Regions from separate parts of the Actinomadura geliboluensis genome, predicted to be linked through region 2. Evidence: predicted binding sites of a transcription regulator. Region 2 holds the regulator's gene; the other holds the start of a gene.

Region 1 (10,343 bases), on a different contig from region 2:
CCGCAGCTGGGCGTACACGTTCGAATGGCCGATCTTCGCGATCTTCGTGATCGTGATGTGGATCAAGATGATCCGGGACGAGCGGGCCGGTGTGAAGCCCGCGCCCACGGTCATCGAGGAGCCCGCGGAGGCCGAGGTCAAGCGGGAGCTCATCAAGCAGCACGAGGAAGAGGACCCCGCCCTCGCCGCCTACAACCGCTACCTCGCGCGCCTCAACTCCGAGAACGCGCGCGGCCGCCGCTGAACCCCCGCGTGCGGGCGCGCGGCGCGGTGGAGCCCCCGTCCGCCGAACGAAAGGTGTGTTTCCTGTGGAAGGCGCGGTCACCAGGTACCGGATCCTGGCGCTGATCGTCGGCACCCTGCTGGTGCTGCTGGTGATCGGGATGGTCCTCAAGTACGGGCCGACCGACATGCCGGAGATGGCGGGCATCGTGTCGCCGATCCACGGCCTCTTCTACATGGTCTACGTGGCGTTCGCCTTCGACATGTGGCGGCGCACGGGCTGGCCGATCGGCAAGATGGTGCTGATCGTGCTCGGCGGCGTCGTGCCGCTGATGACCTTCTTCGTGGAGCGCAAGATCGTCCGCGAGGCGCGCGCGCTGCCCGCCGCCAAGGCCGAGGCCGGCGCGAGCGCCTGACAATCCTCCTCCGGGGCTGGTGCCCGCGGCCCTTCATCGCCTAACGTTTGACTGAGTCAAACGTTTGGAGGCGCCATGGAGGTGACCGAGGAGGACGTCGGCACGGTCCGCGCGTTCAACCGCTTCTACACCGGTGTCATCGGGGTGCTCGGCGAGGGGCTCGTCCGGTCGCCGTACTCGCTGACCGAGGCACGGGTGATCTTCGAGCTGGCCCAGCGGGAGGACACCGAGGTGCTCGCGCTGCGCCGCGCCCTCGACCTCGACGCCGGCTACCTCAGCCGGATGCTGGCCCGGTTCGAGGCCGACGGGCTCGTGCTGCGCGAGCGCGCGCCCGGCGACGCCCGCCGCCAGGTCGTCCGGCTCACCCCGCGGGGCCGCGAGGTGTTCGCCATGCTGGACGAGCGGACCATCGCCGAGATCCGCGGGCTGCTGGACGGCCTCGCCGCCGGCGACCGCCGCCGGCTGCTCGCCGCGATGCGCACCGTCCAGGGCGTCCTCGGCGGCCGGCCGCGCGCGGACGACGTCGTCCTGCGCCCGCTGCGCCCCGGCGACCTCGGCTGGGTGGTGGAGCGCAACGGCGCGCTGTACGACGTGGAATGCGGCTGGGACCGCACCTACGAGGCCCTCGTCGCCTCGGTGGTGGCCGACTACGTGCGCGACCACGACCCGGAGCGGGAGAACGCGTGGATCGCCGAGTCGGACGGCGTCCGGGTCGGCGGGGTGTTCTGCGTCAAGCGCGCCGAGGACGTCGCGCAGCTGCGGCTGCTGCACGTCGAGCCGGACGCCCGCGGCCTGGGGGTCGGCGCGGCGCTCGTCGACGCCTGCGTGCGCTTCGCCGCCGAGGCCGGCTACCGGGAGATCATGCTGTGGACGACGGCGCTGCAGCGCCCGGCGCACCGCCTCTACGCGCGGGCCGGGTTCGTCCTCGAGGACGAGGAGCCGCCCGTGGAGCGCTTCGGCGACGTGGTCCACGGGCAGGTGTGGCGCAAGAAGCTGTGACCCGGGACCCGCGGAGGCGACGCGCCTCCGCGGGCCCGGTTCTCGCAGCGATCCCTAACTGCGGCGGCGGCCGGGACGGGGGTCGGACGGAGTTCCGGCCGCCTGTGCTACCGGCGTGGTGCCGGTCTTTCTGGGGGCTGGCTCTCACCTCCCTTCCGCTCGCGCCGGCCGGGGGCGTGACGGCCCGTCCGGCGAAGGGGGGAGGGCGCCGAAGGGCGCCCGGGTGACTGAGACCGGGCCGGCGGCGCGGTGGGACGTGGCCGCCGGCCCGGCCGCCGGGGGGTGCCGGTGCCGCGGGGGCGTGCGGCACCGGGGCCCGGGGAAGGCCGCTGCGCGGAGCCGGCCGGGTACGGCCGAGAACCCGAGGTGTGTCGCCGCGCGCCGGCGTGGAGCGCGCCGCGAACGCCCTCGGCCGTACGGGCCGGGCCGCCGGGGAGGGGGAACGCGGGAAGGGGCCGCCCGGTGCGTCGCATCTCGACTCCTCCTGGTTCCCGACCTGGGACTTTGCCGCCCCGAGGATCTTTCGTTCACTGTGTGTCACGATCTCGTTGCGTTAAGTACCCGGCCGTCATGTGCGCGTAAACGCGCTCCGTGCAAAGAATCAAGATCGCGAAGTGGTCTTTGCCTCCGCATTGCCCGGGGCGGCCTTCCGGCATCCTTTGCGTCATGCCTTGCACCTCGTGCGGCGGGACGGTCGCCCCGGACGGCCACTGCTGGGACTGCGGCACCCGCCAGCCCGCCTACCGCGCCCACCTGGAGACCGCCACCCCCACCGCGGCCGCCGTCACCGACCGCGCCGGCCGCGCCGTCAACGCCGACGCCGCGGCCCTCACCGCCGCGGGCCCGTGGACGATCGCCGCCGTCTGCGACGGGGTCTCGATGTCGCCCCGCGCCGATCGCGCGGCGCGCGTCGCCGCCGACACCGCCGCCGCCGTCCTGGCCGCGCGCCTGCCGGGAGCCCTTCCCGAGCACGCCCTGGACGAGGCCGCTCTCCGCGCCTCCCGCGCCGTGGCCGCTCTCGCCGCCTCGGTCCACGCGGCTCCCGCCTGCACCTATGTCGCGGCCGTCACCGGTCCGGACGGCGTCTGGGCGAGCTGGGTCGGCGACAGCCGCGCCTACTGGCTCCCCGACGAGGGCCCGGGAATGGCCCTGACCCAGGACGACGTTGACGCGCAGGAAGTCCTGACCGCCTGGCTGGGCGCCGACGCGGGCGACCCGCACCCGCGGACCCGCAGTTACCGTCCGCAGGGCGCGGGCCACGTGCTCCTGTGCACCGACGGCCTGTGGCGCCACCTGTCCGACCCCGCTGCCCTGCGCGCGCACTTGGGCGGCCACACCCCGCTCGATGGCGCACGTGCCCTCGTCCAGTACGCCTTGGACGAGGGCACCCGCGACAACACCACCGCTCTGGTCATCCGCGTAGAGCCGGCTCAGCGTTGAACGAGCGTGGTCAGGAGCGGACGTCCTTGAGCCGCTGCGCGAGGGCCTTGTTCATCGCGTGGAACTGGGGCAGCGTCCGATCGGTCAGCTGGCCTCGGACGAAGGGCACCGCGACGCCGCTGAACTCCTCGCTCTGGACGAGCCTGACGCGGCCCGGCGCGATGGGCTCGATGCGGAACCGGTGCTCCCCGTCGAAGACCCCGCCGGGGCCGATCTTGCCGATCCAGCGGAGCTCGCGGCCGGGGTCGGCCGCGAGGACGGTCGGGGTGAAGGTTGTGTCGCCGCCCGGGTCGCGCAGGACATTGCGCAGGGTGGCGCCCTTCTCCAGCCTGCCCTCGGAGGAGACGATGAACGGGTTCCACTGCGCGTAGGCGGGCAGGTCGGCCAGGACCGTCCACACCTGCTCGGGCGTGGCGTCCAGCTCGATCGAGGTGCGCAGCGTGAAGGGGCGCAGGTTCGTCCAGGCCGTGTAGCCCGCGAGCAGGGCGGCGACGACGGCGAGTGCGGCCAGGAGGCGGCGCCGTCCCCGCCGCGGTGCCCGCTCGCCGTGGTCCGGGCGGGCGGGGATGGACGGAGCGATGGTCATGCCGGGTTCTCCTTCACGGGCAGGACGCCGCGGAGGGCGGCGTCGACCAGGTGTTCGGCGTAGGCGCGGTCGATGGGCAGGCCGGTGATCAGGAGCCGGTAGTACAGGGCGCCGGCGAGCTGGTCGAACAGCAGCGCCGGGTCGCTGTCGGGCCGCAGGTCGCCGCGCCGCCGGGCCCGGTCGATCAGCCCGATGGCCAGCGCGTTGCGCTGCTCGAACACGGCGCGGACGAGCGCTCCGATGTCGGGGTGCCGCGCGGCGGCGGCGACCAGCTCGCCCACGAGGCCGGACGAGGGGTCGCCGGGCGGGTGCCCGGGGCCGGCGCTCCGCGTCCGGTTCAGGCCGAGCGCGATCTGCTCCAGGTAGTCGGCGAGGTCGGCGCGGAGGTCGCCGGTGTCGGGCACCGGCACCTCGTCCTGCATCCGGGCGATGACGGCGATGGCGAGGTGGTCCTTGGTGGGCCAGCGCCGGTACAGCGTCGTCTTGGCGACCGCGGCCGCGCGGGCCACCTGGTCCACGGTGAACGCGGCGTAGCCGTGCGCCAGGAGCTGCTCCTCGGCGGCCCGCAGGATCTGCTCGTCGGCGTCCGGGTCGCGGGGGCGGCCGCGGCGCGGCCGTGCGGGAGGCATCCGGCCCTCCTTTCGATACGGGCGTTTCGTAAATCCACGGTAGCCCGGCCGGACGGGATTACGCAACGCCCGTATCGAAATTCGGGCTTGATCGCTCAGAGCGAACGTTGCTGCGGAAACAAAATGCAGCTCCGTTTTCTTGAGTGTGTATGACTCAACTTGAGGTTGGGTCGATGACGGACTTGGAGCTGAGCATGAGCGAAACCCTGACGCTGCCGGTGCTGCCCCTGGAAGACGGGGTCGTTCTGCCCGGCATGGTGGTCCCCCTGGACCTCTCCGAGAACGGCGAGGTCCGGGCGGCCATCGAAGCCGCGCGGGCGGTGTCGCAGTCCAAGGGCCCGGGCATCCGGTCGGCGGCCAAGCCGCGGGTGCTGCTGGTGCCCAGACTGAACGGACGGTACTCCGACGTCGGCACCCTCGGGGTGGTCGAGCAGGAGGGGCGGCTGCCGGGCGGCGAGCCGGGCGCGGTCGTCCGCGGCGTGTCCCGGGTGCGGATCGGGACCGGGACGACCGGCCCCGGCGCGGCGCTGTGGGTCGAGGGCACCGTGATCGAGGCGCCGCCGGCGTCCGGGCGGGCGCAGGAGCTGGCCAAGGAGTACAAGGGCCTGGTCGGCGCGATCCTGCAGAAGCGCGGCGCCTGGCAGGTCGTGGACGTGGTGCAGCAGATCGACGACCCGTCCACGCTGGCCGACAACGCCGGATACGCGCCCTACCTGACCGACGAGCAGAAGATCGAGGTCCTGGAGACCGTCGACGTGGTCGAGCGGCTGGAGCTGCTCATCGGCTGGACCCGCGACCACCTCGCCGAGCTGGACGTGGCGGAGACGATCCGCAAGGACGTCCAGGAGGGCATGGAGAAGACGCAGCGGGAGTTCCTGCTGCGGCAGCAGCAGGAGGCCATCCGCAAGGAGCTGGCCGAGCTGAACGGCGACCCCGCCGACGAGGAGGACGACTACCGGGCCCGGATCGAGGCCGCGAACCTCCCCGAGAAGGTGCGCGAGGCGGCGCTGAAGGAGGTCGACAAGCTGGAGCGGTCGTCCGACGCCTCGCCCGAGGGCGGCTGGATCCGCACCTGGCTCGACACCGTCCTCGACATCCCGTGGAACGAGCGCACCGAGGACGCCTACGACATCGCGGGCGCCCGCGAGATCCTGGACGCCGACCACGCCGGGCTGGACGACGTGAAGGAGCGCATCGTCGAGTACCTGGCCGTGCGCAAGCGGCGCGAGGACCGCGGCCTCGGCGTCGTGGGCGGCCGCAGAAGCGGCGCCGTGCTGGCGCTGACCGGTCCTCCCGGCGTGGGCAAGACCTCGCTGGGCGAGTCCGTCGCGCGGGCCATGGGCCGCAAGTTCGTCCGGGTCGCCCTGGGCGGCGTCCGGGACGAGGCCGAGATCCGCGGCCACCGCCGCACGTACGTGGGCGCGCTTCCCGGCCGCATCGTCCGGGCGATCCGCGAGGCCGGCTCGATGAACCCGGTCGTCCTGCTGGACGAGGTCGACAAGGTCGGCGCCGACTACCGGGGCGACCCGACGGCGGCGCTGCTGGAGGTCCTCGACCCCGAGCAGAACCACACCTTCCGGGACCACTACCTGGAGGTCGAGCTCGACCTGAGCGACGTGCTGTTCCTCGCCACGGCGAACGTGGTCGAGGCCATCCCCGGGCCGCTGCTCGACCGGATGGAGCTGGTGGAGCTGGACGGCTACACCGAGCACGAGAAGGTCACCATCGCCCGCGACCACCTGCTGCCGCGCCAGCTCGACAAGGCGGGGCTGGAGGCGTCGGAGGTGGCGTTCGGCGACGACGCGCTGCGGCTGCTGGCGGCCGAGTACACCCGCGAGGCCGGCGTCCGGTCCCTGGACCGCTCGATCGCGCGGGTGCTGCGGAAGGTCGCCGCGAACGTGGCGCTGGAGAAGGCGGCGCTGCCGGTCGCGATCGGCGCGGCCGACCTCAAGGAGTACCTGGGCCGGCCCAGGTTCACCCCGGAGGTCGAGCTGAGCCGGGGCGAGCGCCGCACCGGCGTGCCGGGCGTGGCGACGGGCCTCGCGGTCACCGGCGCGGGCGGCGACGTGCTCTACATCGAGGCGTCGCTGGCCGACAAGGAGACCGGCGACACCGGCGTGACGCTCACCGGGCAGCTCGGCGACGTCATGAAGGAGTCGGCCCGGATCGCGCTGTCCTACCTGCGCTCGCGCGGCGCGGAGCTGGAGCTGCCGGTCGGCGACCTGAAGGACCGCGGCGTCCACGTCCACGTGCCCGCCGGCGCGATCCCGAAGGACGGCCCGAGCGCGGGCATCACGATGACGACGGCCCTGGCCTCCCTGCTGTCGGGGCGGCCGGTCCGCGCGGACGTCGCGATGACCGGCGAGGTGTCGCTGACCGGGCGGGTGCTGCCGATCGGCGGCCTGAAGCAGAAGCTGCTCGCCGCGTCCCGGCTCGGCATCACCACCGCGATCGTGCCGAAGCGGAACGAGCCCGACCTCGAGGACGTCCCGGCCGAGGTGCTGGAGAACATGACGGTCTTCACCGTCAGCGACGTCCGCGAGGTGCTGGACCTGGCCCTGGAGCCGGCCACCACCGCGGTGGCGGCCTGACGCACGGCGGACGCCCCCGACGCACGGCGACCGCCTGAAGCACGGCCGAACGCCCGCGCCGATCCGGCGCGGGCGTTCGCATGCCGGGATTCGGTCCCGGCCGTAACCCGGGGCCGCGCATACTCCGGGACGGGGCGGGGACCAGCCGCCGGGTGTTGGTGGAAATGTGGCAGCCCGCGACGCCGGGCGAACGGGTCCCGTGGTACATCGTCGCCTTGCGCGTCCTCGTCGTCCTGGTGGCGCTGGGCCTTCTCGGCGTCTTCTTCTACTTCGCGTTCAGGCTCACGCTCACGCCCGTCCAAGACAACGGCCAGGCGGGCGGCAACACCGATCCCGGCCGCTCACTGCGCTTCTACCTGGACCGCCCCACCAAGGAGGCCGTCTTCCAAATAGGCGGCAACCTGGCGCTCCTGGCCCCGCTCGGCGTCCTGCTGCCCATCGTCTGGACGACGCTGCGCGGCCCCATACGCCTGGCTCTCCTGACCGGAGTGCTCTCCCTGACCATCGAGGCCATCCAGGGCGCCCTGGTGGTGGGACGCGCCTTCGACATAGACGACGTCATCCTGAACGTGTCCGGCGTGGTCCTGGCCTACCTCTTCCTGGGCCGCCGCCTATCCAAGGCCCTCCGCGGCGCCTAGCAATTTGAGGCGCGGTGCGGGTTTTCTCGGAGAGTTATCCGGGAACCACGGAATTGATCAAGCTTTGACCGTGGAACTACTGGATCGCCGCGCCGAATAGGCGACAGAGTGGCCGACATTGGCCGTCCATAATGTCGCGAGCGGCGAAGTCGTTGATGGCTTTCTGGATATCTTTCCTTGCATGACGCATGTGCCGGTTCGGCGGGGGAACTGGGCTCCGGTCATGGCCGGGCTCGCCTGCACGGCGGGGTTCTGCGTGCTCGCCGCACTGTGGTTCACCCGGGGCATCTGGTCGGACGACGCCACTGAGCGCCTGCCGGGCCTTTTCGACTATCCCAGCGCCTACCTCGGCGACAGCGTCCTGCTTCCGGTCGCCGTCGCGCTTCTCGGCGGCGGGGCGCGAGCCCTGCCCGCGGCTGCCAGGGAGCGTTCGATCGCCGCGATCGCGGGGACGGGCGGCGCCATTGCGCTGACGTGCCTGCAAATGCTGTGGCTGCTCGATGACGATCCGGGACGCAATTGGACGCTGCCGTCCCCGCACCGATTCAATATCGCGGGGATCTGGCACGCGGTCTACGCGGTGGCGGTGGCCGCCCTTCTCGCGGGCGCGGCCGCGTTGCTGGCCCGCCGGATGTCATGCGCGCTGAGGGCGGGCGGCGCGCAGCGCGAAACGGCTCAGAGGCTGCTGAGCGGAGCCGGGGCCACGGCCGTGCTGTGCTGCCTGTTCTGCTACGCGGTGCTGGCGGCGCGCGACTCGTCGGCCGCGACCTTCGGTTCCCGATCCACCCTCGCCGGCTTGGGGCTGGCGTTCGCCGCCGTCCTGGTCCTGGCGGCGCTGGTGCTGCGGCGCTCCTTCCGGCACGTGTGGCCGGCGGCGCTCCTGGGCCTGCTCGCGGCGGCCGCGGCGATCGCCTTCTTCCGCGTCTCCTGGCGCGCCGAACGGACCGAGATCCTGGGCGCCGCCCAGGCCGTCCTCACCGCGTCGGGGGTCGCCCTCGTGACGCTGGTGCCGCGGCGTGCCGCTCCGCAGGCCGACGCGGACGCCGAGGCCCTCGCCTACCGCGGCTATCGCCCCGGCCTGGGGAACGCGGCGCTGGCCGGGCTGATCCTCGCGGTCCTGCTGCCCGTCCTCTGGACCCTCGCCGCCGCGGAGACGGCCGCGTCGCACTGGCCGGCCGCGGCCGGGTGGACCGCCGGCTACGCGGTGGCGATCGCCGCGGCCGCCGGGGCCGTCGTCCGCGGGAACCGGCTGGAGTGGCTGCGCCAGGCGGCGGACGTGCTGGCGGTCTTCGCGCTGCTCGGCGTGATCGTGCTCGGCGCGGTGACGGCGCCTCGCTGGCACCAGGCGTCCGACTCGGCGCCGCTCATCAGCTTTGTCATCGCGATAGGCATCTCGCGGGTGTTCTTCCCCGTGCTCGGCAGCCGCCTGCACGCGGAGATCAGGGACGAGATGGAGGGGGCGGACGCCGAGGGCCGCTTCCAGTTGAGGGGAGCGGCCCGGCTGAGCGCGACGGCGACGCTCGGCATGCTGATCGTCGCGGGCCTGACCGCCGCGATCGCACTGCTCTCCTTCACCCTGGCGGCCGCGATCGACCGGAAGTACGCCGACGACGCCGGCGCCCTCCCGGGCGTGTGGTGGCTGCTGGCCGCGGGGCTCGGGCTGGTCGCGGGCCTGGCCGCGCTGGCCTGGGTCAAGACCAGGGCCGGGGCGCCGGCCCTCGCGTTCGCGGTCCCCGCGGCCGTCCTCGCCTGGCCGGCGGTGGTGGTCGTCCGCGGCGTGCACGGGGTGCCGCCGGAGACCTGGGCGGCGGTGGCCGGCGGCGTCCTGCTGGCCCTCTGGTCGGCCAACAGCCTGCTCAACAACGCGGGCCTGCTGCGCCGCAGCCCCATCGACGCCCTGTTCTGGGCGGTGATCGGGTCCGTGGCCGTGAGCGCGTTCGTCTCCGGATCGTTCGCGCTGTCCGCGGCCCTCGCATCCGATCCCGCTCACGTGTACACCTGGTTCGCGGGGATCTCCACGGCGACGGCGGTGCTCGCGGTGCACGGCGGGCTCACCGCGGCGGCGGGCAGCCTGGTCTCCCGCGGGCCGCATGAGCAGACCCGCCACGGGCTGATGCACAACCTGGTCCAGGACTCGACCGTCATGGTCCTGCTCTATCTGATCGCGCTGGTCATCCCCGTCGTCACGGTGCTGCACCTGCCGGCGAGCATGAACTACTGGGAGCGGCTCGTGGCGACGTTCGCGATCGTCGGTCCGTTCCTCACGTACTTCCTCGGCCCCTACCAGTGGCAGCTGACCACGAACCTCGAGCACCTCGGCCGGGAGATCGACTCCAGGCTGGAGCCGGACGAGCGCGAGGGGGCGCGGCGGCTGATCGACGCCGAGTCCGGTCCGCTCGCCCGCAACAGGGCCCTCCTCGCGGCCGCCGGGGGCCGGATGGCGGGGGGCGAGCAGCAGAGCTTCCTCCGCGTCCTCAGCGCGCACATACGCAACCAGAACCTGGTCGCCAACGCCGTGGTCGTCCTCGGCCTGATCGGCATCCTGATCCTGGTCGGAGGCAAGACCAGTGCCGCGTTCGCCTACCTGCGCCGCGAGATGCGCCTGGACCCCCGCCCCCAGCCGTGAAGGGCGGCCCGCGCCCGGCCTCGGCTCAGCGGGGGATCAGGTGGAAGACGCGTAGCTCGCGTTGGGCGCGTTCCACGTAGTCGTTGTAGACGGGCCAGACGGCGGTGAGGCGGGGCCAGACCTCCTTGCGTTCCCTGTCGTCCAGGAGGTGGGCGGTGACGGGGACGGTGCGGCCCTGGAAGCTGACCTCGGCGGC
Region 2 (10,343 bases):
ACCTGACCGCCGTCTCCGACCCGCCCCGCGTGCTGATCCTCACCACCTACGACCTCGACGAGTACGTGTTCGGCGCGCTGCGCGCGGGGGCGTCGGGGTTCCTGCTGAAGGACGCGCCCCGCGAGCGGCTGCTGGAGGCGATCCGCGTCGTCCACCAGGGCGAGGCGCTGCTGTCCCCGTCGATCACCCGCCGGCTGATCGAGGACTACGCCGGCCGCGCCGACCCCGTCCGGCCGGCGCCGGACCTGCTGGCCGCGCTGACCCCGCGCGAGCGCGAGATGCTGCTGCTCGTGGCGCAGGGCCTGTCGAACCAGGAGATCGCGGCGCGGCTCGTCGTCACCGAGGCCACCGTGAAGAGCCATGTCGGCAGCGTGTTCGCCAAGCTCCACCTCCGCGACCGCGTCCAGGCCGTCGTGCTGGCCTACGAGCACGGCATCGTCGTCCCGGGCCGCCGCCCCGACTCCCTGTAGGCCCCGTCGTCCGGTCACCGGGTAGGCCGGTCACCGGCCCCGCCGATCAGAGGAGCGGCGGCTTCGTCCTCGCGGAGGACGGGAACCGCGCGGCCCTCCTCCGTCCGGGCGAACTGCGGCCGCGGAGCCGCCGTCCGGGAACCGGAATAGGTGGCTCACTCGTCCTGTTGTAGAGGTCGTCAGCAAAGTTGAGCCGGGTCGACTCAAGTCATTTGACACGGGGGCGCCGGTCCGGGCAACCTTGCGACGGAGAAGACGAACCGGCCGCGCCCTGGGGGCGACCGGGGCTGCGATAACACCGGAAACGACGGAGGACGAGAACATGGCACGTGCGGTCGGCATCGACCTCGGGACGACCAACTCGGTCGTCGCGATCCTGGAGGGCGGGGAGCCCACCGTCATCGCGAACGCGGAGGGGTCGCGGACCACGCCGTCCGTCGTCGCCTTCGCCAAGAACGGAGAGGTGCTGGTCGGCGAGGTCGCCAAGCGCCAGGCGGTCACCAACGTGGACCGCACCATCCGGTCGGTCAAGCGCGAGATGGGCACCGACTGGAAGACCAAGATCGACGACAAGGACTTCAACCCGCAGCAGATCAGCGCGTTCGTGCTGCAGAAGCTGAAGCGGGACGCCGAGGCCTACCTCGGCGAGACCGTCACCGACGCGGTCATCACGGTGCCCGCGTACTTCTCCGACCACCAGCGGCAGGCCACCAAGGAGGCCGGCCAGATCGCGGGCCTGAACGTCCTGCGGATCATCAACGAGCCGACCTCGGCGGCGCTGGCCTACCACCTGGAGAAGGAGAAGGAGGCCACCATCCTGGTCTTCGACCTCGGTGGCGGCACCTTCGACGTCTCCCTGCTGGAGGTCGGCGACGGGGTGGTCGAGGTCAAGGCCACCAGCGGTGACAACCACCTGGGCGGCGACGACTGGGACAACAAGGTCGTCGACTGGCTGGTCGAGAAGTTCAAGAACGCCAACGGCGTCGACCTGTCCAAGGACAAGATGGCGCTGCAGCGGCTGCGCGAGGCCGCGGAGAAGGCGAAGATCGAGCTGTCCGGTTCGTCCGAGACGCAGATCAACCTGCCCTACATCACCGCGTCGGCCGAGGGCCCGCTGCACCTGGACGAGAAGCTCACCCGGGCCGAGTTCCAGCGGATGACCTCCGACCTGCTCGACCGGACCAAGGCGCCGTTCCAGTCGGTGCTGAAGGACGCCAACATCGGCGTCGACAAGATCGACCAGGTCGTGCTGGTCGGCGGCTCGACCCGGATGCCCGCGGTGTCCGAGCTGGTCAAGGAGCTGACCGGCGGCAAGGAGCCGAACAAGGGCGTCAACCCGGACGAGGTCGTCGCGATCGGCGCCAGCCTCCAGGCCGGCGTGCTGAAGGGCGAGGTCAAGGACGTCCTGCTGCTGGACGTGACCCCGCTGAGCCTCGGCATCGAGACCAAGGGCGGCATCTTCACCAAGATCATCGAGCGGAACACCACGATCCCGACCAAGCGGTCGGAGACGTTCACCACCGCCGACGACAACCAGCCGTCCGTGGAGATCCAGGTCTACCAGGGCGAGCGCGAGATCGCCGCGCGCAACAAGAAGCTCGGCACCTTCCAGCTCACCGGTCTGCCGCCGGCGCCGCGCGGCGTCCCGCAGATCGAGGTCACCTTCGACATCGACGCGAACGGCATCGTGAACGTCAGCGCGAAGGACCAGGGCACTGGCCGCGAGCAGTCGATGGTCATCACCGGCGGCAGCGCGCTGCCGAAGGACGACATCGAGCAGATGGTCCGGGACGCCGAGCAGTACGCCGAGGAGGACCGCAAGCGCAAGGAGGAGGCCGAGGTCCGCAACCAGGCCGACACCCTCGCGTACTCGACCGAGAAGTTCCTGCGGGAGAACGACGACAAGGTCCCCGCGGACCTGAAGACCGAGGTCAACGACGCGGTCGCCGAGGTCAAGAAGGCCCTGGAGGGCACCGACGTCGAGGCCATCAAGGGCAGCGCCGAGAAGCTCGCGCAGGTCTCCCAGAAGATGGGCGCGGCGATGTACGCGCAGAACCCCGAGGGTGCCGCCGCCGGCGCCGAGGACCACGGTCCGACGGCCGACGCGCAGGGCCCGCAGGACGACGAGGTCGTCGACGCGGAGATCGTGGACGAGGACAAGCCGAAGGAGGAGGGCCGATGACCGCAGCGAAGCGAGGGTCTTCGGCCCCCCGCTTCGGGGGTCTGGGGGTCGCCCCCCAGAAGGGTGGTGCATCGTGACGTCCTCCTCCGGTGAGGGCGAGGAGAAGGAGGGCCCGGTGATCCGCGACAAGCGGCGCATCGATCCCGAGACGGGGGAGGTCCGGGGGCAGGCGGCGGGTTCGCCGTCCGCCCCGGAGGCCCCGGTGGACGGGGTCGCCGAGCAGGTCTCCGACGAGGAGGTCTCCTCGCTGAAGACCCAGCTGGCGGAGCGGCTCGCCGACCTCCAGCGGTTGAAGGCCGAGTACGACAACTATCGCAAGCGGGTCGAGCGCGACCGGGTCGCGGTCCGCGAGCAGGCCCTCGGGCAGGTGCTGACCGAGCTGCTCCCGGTGCTGGACGACATCGGCCGCGCCCGCGACCACGACGAGCTCACCGGCGGGTTCAAGTCCGTCGCGGAGAGCCTGGAGGCGGTCACGGGCAAGCTCGGCCTGGAGCGGTACGGCGAGAAGGGCGAGCCCTTCGACCCGACCGTGCATGAGGCGCTGATGCACTCGCTCTCGGCGGACGTGACCGAGACGAGCGTCGTCGACGTCCTCCAGCCCGGGTACCGGATCGGTGAGCGGATACTGCGCGCGGCGCGCGTCGCGGTGGCCGATCCCGACCCGGACGCCGGCCCGGGCGAGCCCGGTGACGAGCCGGGCGACGACGGCGAATGAGCCCGCGCGGGCCCGCTCCCATCCGGGGGCGGGCCCGGTCGGGGGCGTGAAGGACATGTGGCAAGTGGCGAGAGCAGAAGGCGGGGCGCCGTGAGCACCAAGGACTACCTGGAGAAGGACTACTACAAGGTCCTCGGTGTGGCGAAGACGGCCTCGCAGGAGGAGATCAAGAAGTCCTACCGGAAGCTGGCGCGCAAGTACCACCCGGACGCCAACAAGGGCGACACGGAGGCCGAGGAGCGCTTCAAGGAGGTCTCCGAGGCCTACGACGTGCTGTCGGACGAGAAGCGCCGCAAGGAGTACGACACCGTCCGGTCGATGCCGGGCGGGTTCCGCGGCGGCCAGCAGGGCGGCGGCTTCGGGTTCGACCTCGGCGACCTGTTCGGCCAGGGCGGCACGGGGACGCAGACGGGCGGCGCCGGCGAGCGCATCGGCGACCTGTTCGGCGGCCTGTTCGGCCGGGGCGGCGGCACCCGCACCACGGGGACGACGCGGCGCGCCCGGCGCGGCGCGGACGTGGAGACCGAGGTGACGCTGTCGTTCGGCCGCGCGATGAACGGCGTGACCGTCCCGATCAAGCTGACCAGCGAGGCGGCCTGCGACGCGTGCCGGGGCACCGGCGCGAAGGCCGGCACCGTGCCGCGCGTCTGCCCGAACTGCGAGGGCACCGGGCACGAGACCCGCAACCTCGGCAACTTCGGCTTCCAGGAGCCGTGCCACGAGTGCCGCGGCCGGGGCCTCGTCGTCGACGACCCGTGCCCGATCTGCCACGGCAGCGGCCGCGCGACCGGCACCCGCACCATCCAGGCCCGCATCCCGGCGGGCGTCGCCGACGGCCAGAAGATCCGGCTGAAGGGCAAGGGCGCCCCGGGCGAGAACGGCGGCCCGGCCGGCGACCTGTACGTGAACATCAAGGTGCGCCCGCACCCGGTGTTCGGCCGCAGCGGCGACAACCTCACCCTGACGATCCCGGTGACCTTCCCCGAGGCGGCGCTCGGCGGCGAGATCCGCGTCCCGACGTTCCAGGGCCAGCCCGTCACGCTGAAGCTGCCGGAGGGCACCCCCAACGGCCGCAAGTTCCGCGTGAAGGGCCGCGGCGCGACCCGGCGCGACGGCACGAAGGGCGACCTGCTCGTCACCGTCGACGTGCACGTCCCGCAGAAGCTGGACGAGCAGTCCCGCGAGGCGCTGGCCAAGCTCCGCGAATCGGGCGGCGGCGACGACCTCCGCGCCGACATCCTGCAGCAGGCCAGACAGGAGTGAAGGAATGAGCGGTCGGGAGCGCGCCGCCTGGACTGAGGAGCGCGCGCAGCGAGGAACGAGCGAGCACGCGACGAGGGAAGGCGGCGCGATGTTCTCCCGGGCGCGGGCGAACGGAGTGAGCCATGAACACTGACCCCTTCGGTGATGACACTCCGGTCTATGTGATCTCGGTGGCGGCGCAGCTGTCGGGGCTGCACCCGCAGACGCTGCGCACCTACGACCGGATGGGGCTGGTGTCCCCCGGCCGCACGGCCGGGCGGGGGCGGCGCTACTCGATGCGCGACATCGTGATGCTGCGCGAGATCCAGCGGCTCTCCCAGGAGGAGGGCATCAACCTGTCCGGCATCAAGCACATCCTGGAGCTGCAGCGCGACAACGTGCGGCTCCGCGAGGAGCTCGCGAAGGCGCACGCGGCGCTGGAGGAGCTCGCCAACGAACTCGAATCGACCCGGTCCGTCGCGGCGCGGCTGGCGCAGCAGCGGCGGCACGGGGAACCGGGCACGCCCGGCTCCGACCTGGTGCCGATCCGGCACACGAGCGTCGTGGTCTGGCGCGAGCGCAACTCCGAATAGGACTTTTCACGGGGACTGGGGACATGGACTACAAGCTGACGCAGAAGAGCCAGGAGGCGGTGTCGGTCGCGGTCCGCAGGGCGGCGGCCGAGGGGCATCCCGAGGTGGAGCCGCAGCATCTGCTGGCGGCGCTGATCGCGCTGCCGGACGGGACGGCGGTGCCGCTGCTGGAGGCGGTCGGCGCCGACTGGCAGGCGATCCGGCGGCGGGCGGAGGAGCAGCTCGCGGCGCTGCCGAAGGCGCAGGGGTCGACGGTGTCGTCGCCGCGGCTGTCGGGCCTGCTGCAGCGGTCGATCAACACGGCGGCGAACCGGGCGCAGCAGCTGGAGGACGAGTACGTCTCGACCGAGCACCTGCTGGTCGGCCTCGCCGCGGACGGCGGCCCGGCGGCGGGCCTGCTGAAGGAGTTCGGGGCGACGCCGCAGGCGCTGCTGGACGCGTTCGAGAAGGTGCGCGGGCACGCCCGCGTCACCAGCGAGAACCCGGAGGGCACGTACCAGTCGCTGGAGAAGTACGGCGTCGACCTGACGGCGGCGGCGCGCGACGGGCGGCTCGACCCGGTCATCGGCCGGGACGCGGAGATCCGCCGAGTGGTTCAGGTGCTGTCGCGCCGTACGAAGAACAACCCGGTGCTGATCGGTGAGCCCGGCGTCGGCAAGACGGCCGTGGTGGAGGGCCTCGCGCAGCGCATCATCGCGGGCGACGTGCCGGAGTCGCTGCGCGGAAAGAAGCTCGTCTCGCTGGATCTCGGCGCGATGGTCGCGGGCGCGAAGTACCGCGGCGAGTTCGAGGAGCGGCTGAAGGCCGTGCTGAACGAGATCAAGGAGTCCGAGGGGCAGATCGTCACGTTCATCGACGAGCTGCACACCGTCGTCGGGGCGGGCGCGGCCGAGGGCGCGATGGACGCCGGCAACATGCTGAAGCCGATGCTGGCGCGCGGCGAGCTGCGCATGATCGGCGCGACGACGCTGGACGAGTACCGCGAGCGCATCGAGAAGGACCCGGCGCTGGAGCGCCGCTTCCAGCAGATCTTCGTCGGCGAGCCCACGGTGGAGGACTCGATCGCGATCCTGCGCGGGCTGAAGGGCCGCTACGAGGCGCACCACAAGGTGCAGATCAACGACTCGGCGCTGGTCGCGGCGGCGACGCTGTCGGACCGCTACATCACCTCCCGGTACCTGCCGGACAAGGCGATCGACCTGGTGGACGAGGCCGCGTCCCGGCTGCGGATGGAGATCGACTCCCGGCCGGTGGAGATCGACGAGCTGCAGCGCGCGGTGGACCGGCTGAAGATGGAGGAGCTGAACCTCGCCAAGGAGACCGACGAGGCGTCCCGGCAGCGGCTCGACCGGCTGCGCAAGGACCTCGCCGACAAGCAGGAGCACCTGACCGGCCTCGTCGCCCGCTGGGACAAGGAGAAGGCGAGCCTGAACCGGGTCGGCGAGATCAAGGAGACGATCGACCAGCTGCGCGGGGAGGCGGAGCGCGCCCAGCGCGACGGCGACCTGGAGACGTCCGCGCGGCTCACCTACGGTGAGATCCCGGCGCTGGAGAAGCAGCTGGAGGAGGCGTCGGAGGCGGCGGAGAACCGCGACGCGATGGTCAAGGAGGAGGTCGGCCCGGACGACGTCGCCGACGTGGTCGCGTCCTGGACGGGCATCCCCGCGGGCCGGCTGCTCGAAGGGGAGACGGCGAAGCTGCTCCGCATGGAGGACGAGCTGGGCCACCGCCTGATCGGGCAGGAGGCCGCGGTCCGCACGGTGTCGGACGCGGTGCGCCGCGCCCGCGCGGGCATCTCCGACCCGGACCGCCCGACCGGCTCGTTCCTGTTCCTCGGCCCGACCGGCGTCGGCAAGACCGAGCTGGCGAAGGCGCTCGCGGAGTTCCTGTTCGACGACGAGCGGGCGATGACCCGCATCGACATGAGCGAGTACTCCGAGAAGCACAGCGTCGCCCGGCTGGTCGGGGCGCCGCCCGGATACGTCGGCTACGAGGAGGGCGGGCAGCTCACGGAGGCCGTCCGGCGCCGCCCGTACTCGGCGGTGCTGCTGGACGAGGTGGAGAAGGCGCACCCGGAGGTGTTCGACATCCTCCTGCAGGTGCTGGACGACGGCCGGCTGACGGACGGGCAGGGCCGCACGGTCGACTTCCGCAACACGATCCTGATCCTCACGTCCAACATCGGGTCGCAGTTCCTGGTCGATCCGACGCTGGAGAACGGGGCGAAGCGGGAGGCGGTGTGGAACGCCGTCCGGAACTCGTTCAAGCCGGAGTTCCTGAACCGCCTCGACGACGTGATCCTGTTCGACGCGCTGTCGACGACCGAGCTGACCCGCATCGTGGACCTGCAGGTCGAGAAGCTGGCGGACCGGCTCGCCGACCGGCAGCTGACGCTGGAGGTCACGCCGGCGGCCCGGGAGTGGCTGGCGCTGACCGGCTACGACCCGCTGTACGGGGCGCGCCCGCTGCGCCGCCTCGTGCAGACGGCGATCGGCGACCAGCTCGCCAGGGAGCTCCTCTCCGGCGAGGTCCGCGACGGCGACGAGATCGTGGTCGACCTGGACGAGGCCGCCGACCGCCTGACGGTCGCCCCGAAGAGCGGCCTGACCCTCACCAAGTAACGGGTCCCGACGGGCCGGCGCGCACCGCGCCGGCCCGTTCGTCTTCCCAGCGTGCGGGGCGGTGAGCAGGGGCGGGAGGCGCCTTCACGGTCCCTTCGAAGATTATTAAAGTTTCTTTAGGGATTCCCCCGCTAGCGTCCGACGGCATTGCGGCACGCCGAAATCCGGTGGCCGCGGGACGACCGTTGGGAGATCTCCTCATGCGCAGGTCCGTCGCCTACCCCCTCGCCGCCGCGGCGGCCGTCGCGGCGCCGGTGCTCGTCGCCGCCCCCGCCTCGGCGCACGGCTACGTCTCCGCTCCCCCGAGCCGGCAGGCGCTGTGTGCGACGGGCGCCGTCCCCGACTGCGGCCCCATCCAGTTCGAACCGCAGAGCGTCGAGGGCCCGAAGGGGCTGAAGAGCTGCGACGGCGGCCTCGGCCAGTTCGCCGTCCTCGCGGACGAGAGCCGGAACTGGCCCGCCGCGTCGGTCGGGACCAGCGTCGACTTCCGGTGGGTGTTCACCGCGCGGCACCGCACGTCCAACTGGGAGTACTTCATCGGGAACACCAAGGTCGCGACGTTCGACGGCGGCAACCAGCAGCCGGACGCGGTCGTCACGCACAAGGTCGACCTCAGCAAGTTCCCGGGGAAGCGCACCGTCCTCGCGGTGTGGAACATCGGCGACACCCCGAACGCGTTCTACAGCTGCATCGACCTCAACGTGGGCGGGGGCGGCTCCCAGCCGGAGCCCACCACGGAACCGGAACCGGCGCCGAGCCCCACGACGCAGGCTCCGACCGCACCGGCGCCGCCGCCGAGCAGCCGCCCGCCCGCGCCGACCGGCGAGCCCGCGGCCGGCGGGACGTGGCGGGCCGGCGAGACGTACAAGACGGGCGACGTCGTGTCGTTCAACGGCGCGCAGTTCCGCTGCCGCCAAGGCCACACGGCGCTCCAGGGCTGGGAGCCTTCGCAGTTCACGCTGGCCCTGTGGCTGCCACTGTGACGGCCGGTCGCCGCGCGCTCCTGCTGGCCGCCGCCGCTCTCGCCGCGCCCGTCCTGCTGACGGCGTGCAGCGGCGAGCCGGCGAAGACGAAGCCGGCGAGCGCGGCCTCCAGCGCCCCGGCAGCCGGCTACAACGACCAGGACGTGGTCTTCCTGCAGATGATGGTCGCCCACCACAAGCAGGGCCTGGAGATGGTGCGCCTGGCCGCCGAACGCGCCCCGCGCAAGGAGGTGCGGACGCTGGCCGCGGCCGTCGACGCGACCCAGTCGGAGGAGCTGAAGCTCATGAAGGCGTGGCTCGGCAAGTGGTCGAAGCCGACGACGTCCGGCGCGGCGACGCAGGCGCACCTGCACCACGGCGCCGCGCCCGCCACCGGCGCCAAGGAGATCGGCACCCTGCGGAGGACGAAGGGCACCGGCTTCGAGCCCGCCTTCCTCAACCTGTTCATCGGCCACCAGGGCAGCGCGGTGGAGATGGCGCGGGCGGAGCAGAGCAAGGGCGCGAGCCCCGACGCGATGGCGTTCGCGAAGCGGATCGTGGAGTCGCGCACCGCCGAGATCCGCCAGATGCTGCGCCTGCTCAACACCTGACGGCCCCCCGCATCGGACGGCGTGCCCGTCCACCGCGTGCGCGACGGTGGACGGGCCGCCCGCCGTCACACCTCCAGGTTCTCCTCGATGTCGCGGAGCCGGTGCCTGGCCATGGCCAGGTTCGCGCGGGATCTGTCGAGGGCCATGTAGAGGAAGAGGCCCTTGCCCTTGCGTCCGGTCACCGGGCGGATGACGTGGTACTGGCTGGAGATGCTGATGAGGATGTCCTCGATGTCCTCCTTGAGGCCGAGCTGCTCCATGGTGCGGAACTTGGCCCGCACCACCTCGGTGTTCCCGGCGGCGGCCACCTCGAGGTCGAGGGTCTTGGAACTGCCCAGATGCCCGAGCGCCATGCCGCTGTTGTAGTCGACCACGGCGGCGCCGATCGCCCCGTCGATCGTCATCATGTCCTTCAGCGAGAGGTCGAGGTTGGACACATGCTCCCCTTTCGTTGTCATTGCCTTCGGCGCGGGGTCGACAGGTGGGCGGCGACGGCGCGCGCGACCGGGCGCGACTCCAGATGCAGCCGCCCCACGTTGACGGTCGGTTCCGCGAGGACGGTGAGGGACGCGGTCGGGCCGGCCGCGTAGATCACCACGTAGCCGTCCACCCCGCGGATCACCACCTCGTGGAACGCGCCGCCGTGCGCGGTCAGCGCGATCCGGTGCGCCAGCGACAGGCCCGTGGCCGTCACCGCCGCCATCCCGGTCGGCTCGACGGCCGCGGCCAGGTCGTGCGCGATGAGCAGCCCGTCCGCCGACGCGACCAGGCTGCCGGTGAGCTGCGGGACGCGCGCCCGCAGCGCCCGCAGCTCCGTCGCCACCTCGGCCTCGGGGATCCGCGCCGCCGTCCCCGTCCCCGCTCGTTTCGCCACCTTCGCCAGCCCTTCGATCAGTCGTTTCACCGGTCGTCCGGTCAGCCGAGCTCCACCAGTGCCGTCCGCAGCC

The links. The regulator HspR, encoded in region 2, represses chaperone genes until heat shock. The targets are predictions, from matches to a motif close to ANTTGAGTCNNNNNGACTCAANT.
Region 1: a site for HspR is predicted at 4,430-4,452, ahead of lon (endopeptidase La). Genes of this name have one in related genera too.

What each region holds. Positions count from the first base shown of each region.
Region 1 is NZ_JBICUA010000003.1:324,643-334,985, forward strand. It holds gene ACGFI1_RS11990 (hypothetical protein) at 1-244, shown strand, start outside; gene ACGFI1_RS11995 (DUF3817 domain-containing protein) at 309-638, shown strand; gene ACGFI1_RS12000 (bifunctional helix-turn-helix transcriptional regulator/GNAT family N-acetyltransferase) at 714-1,637, shown strand; gene ACGFI1_RS12005 (PP2C family protein-serine/threonine phosphatase) at 2,304-3,077, shown strand; gene ACGFI1_RS12010 (SRPBCC family protein) at 3,088-3,663, opposite strand; gene ACGFI1_RS12015 (TetR/AcrR family transcriptional regulator) at 3,660-4,292, opposite strand; gene lon (endopeptidase La) at 4,487-6,883, shown strand; gene ACGFI1_RS12025 (VanZ family protein) at 7,036-7,521, shown strand; gene ACGFI1_RS12030 (hypothetical protein) at 7,703-10,147, shown strand; gene ACGFI1_RS12035 (nitroreductase family deazaflavin-dependent oxidoreductase) at 10,173-10,343, opposite strand, start outside.
Region 2 is NZ_JBICUA010000016.1:38,584-48,926, forward strand. It holds gene ACGFI1_RS38695 (response regulator) at 1-470, shown strand, start outside; gene dnaK (molecular chaperone DnaK) at 793-2,652, shown strand; gene grpE (nucleotide exchange factor GrpE) at 2,726-3,367, shown strand; gene dnaJ (molecular chaperone DnaJ) at 3,458-4,630, shown strand; gene ACGFI1_RS38715 (heat shock protein transcriptional repressor HspR) at 4,753-5,202, shown strand; gene clpB (ATP-dependent chaperone ClpB) at 5,226-7,823, shown strand; gene ACGFI1_RS38725 (lytic polysaccharide monooxygenase) at 8,024-8,806, shown strand; gene ACGFI1_RS38730 (DUF305 domain-containing protein) at 8,791-9,396, shown strand; gene ACGFI1_RS38735 (hypothetical protein) at 9,462-9,803, opposite strand; gene ACGFI1_RS38740 (roadblock/LC7 domain-containing protein) at 9,851-10,300, opposite strand; gene ACGFI1_RS38745 (hypothetical protein) at 10,312-10,343, opposite strand, start outside.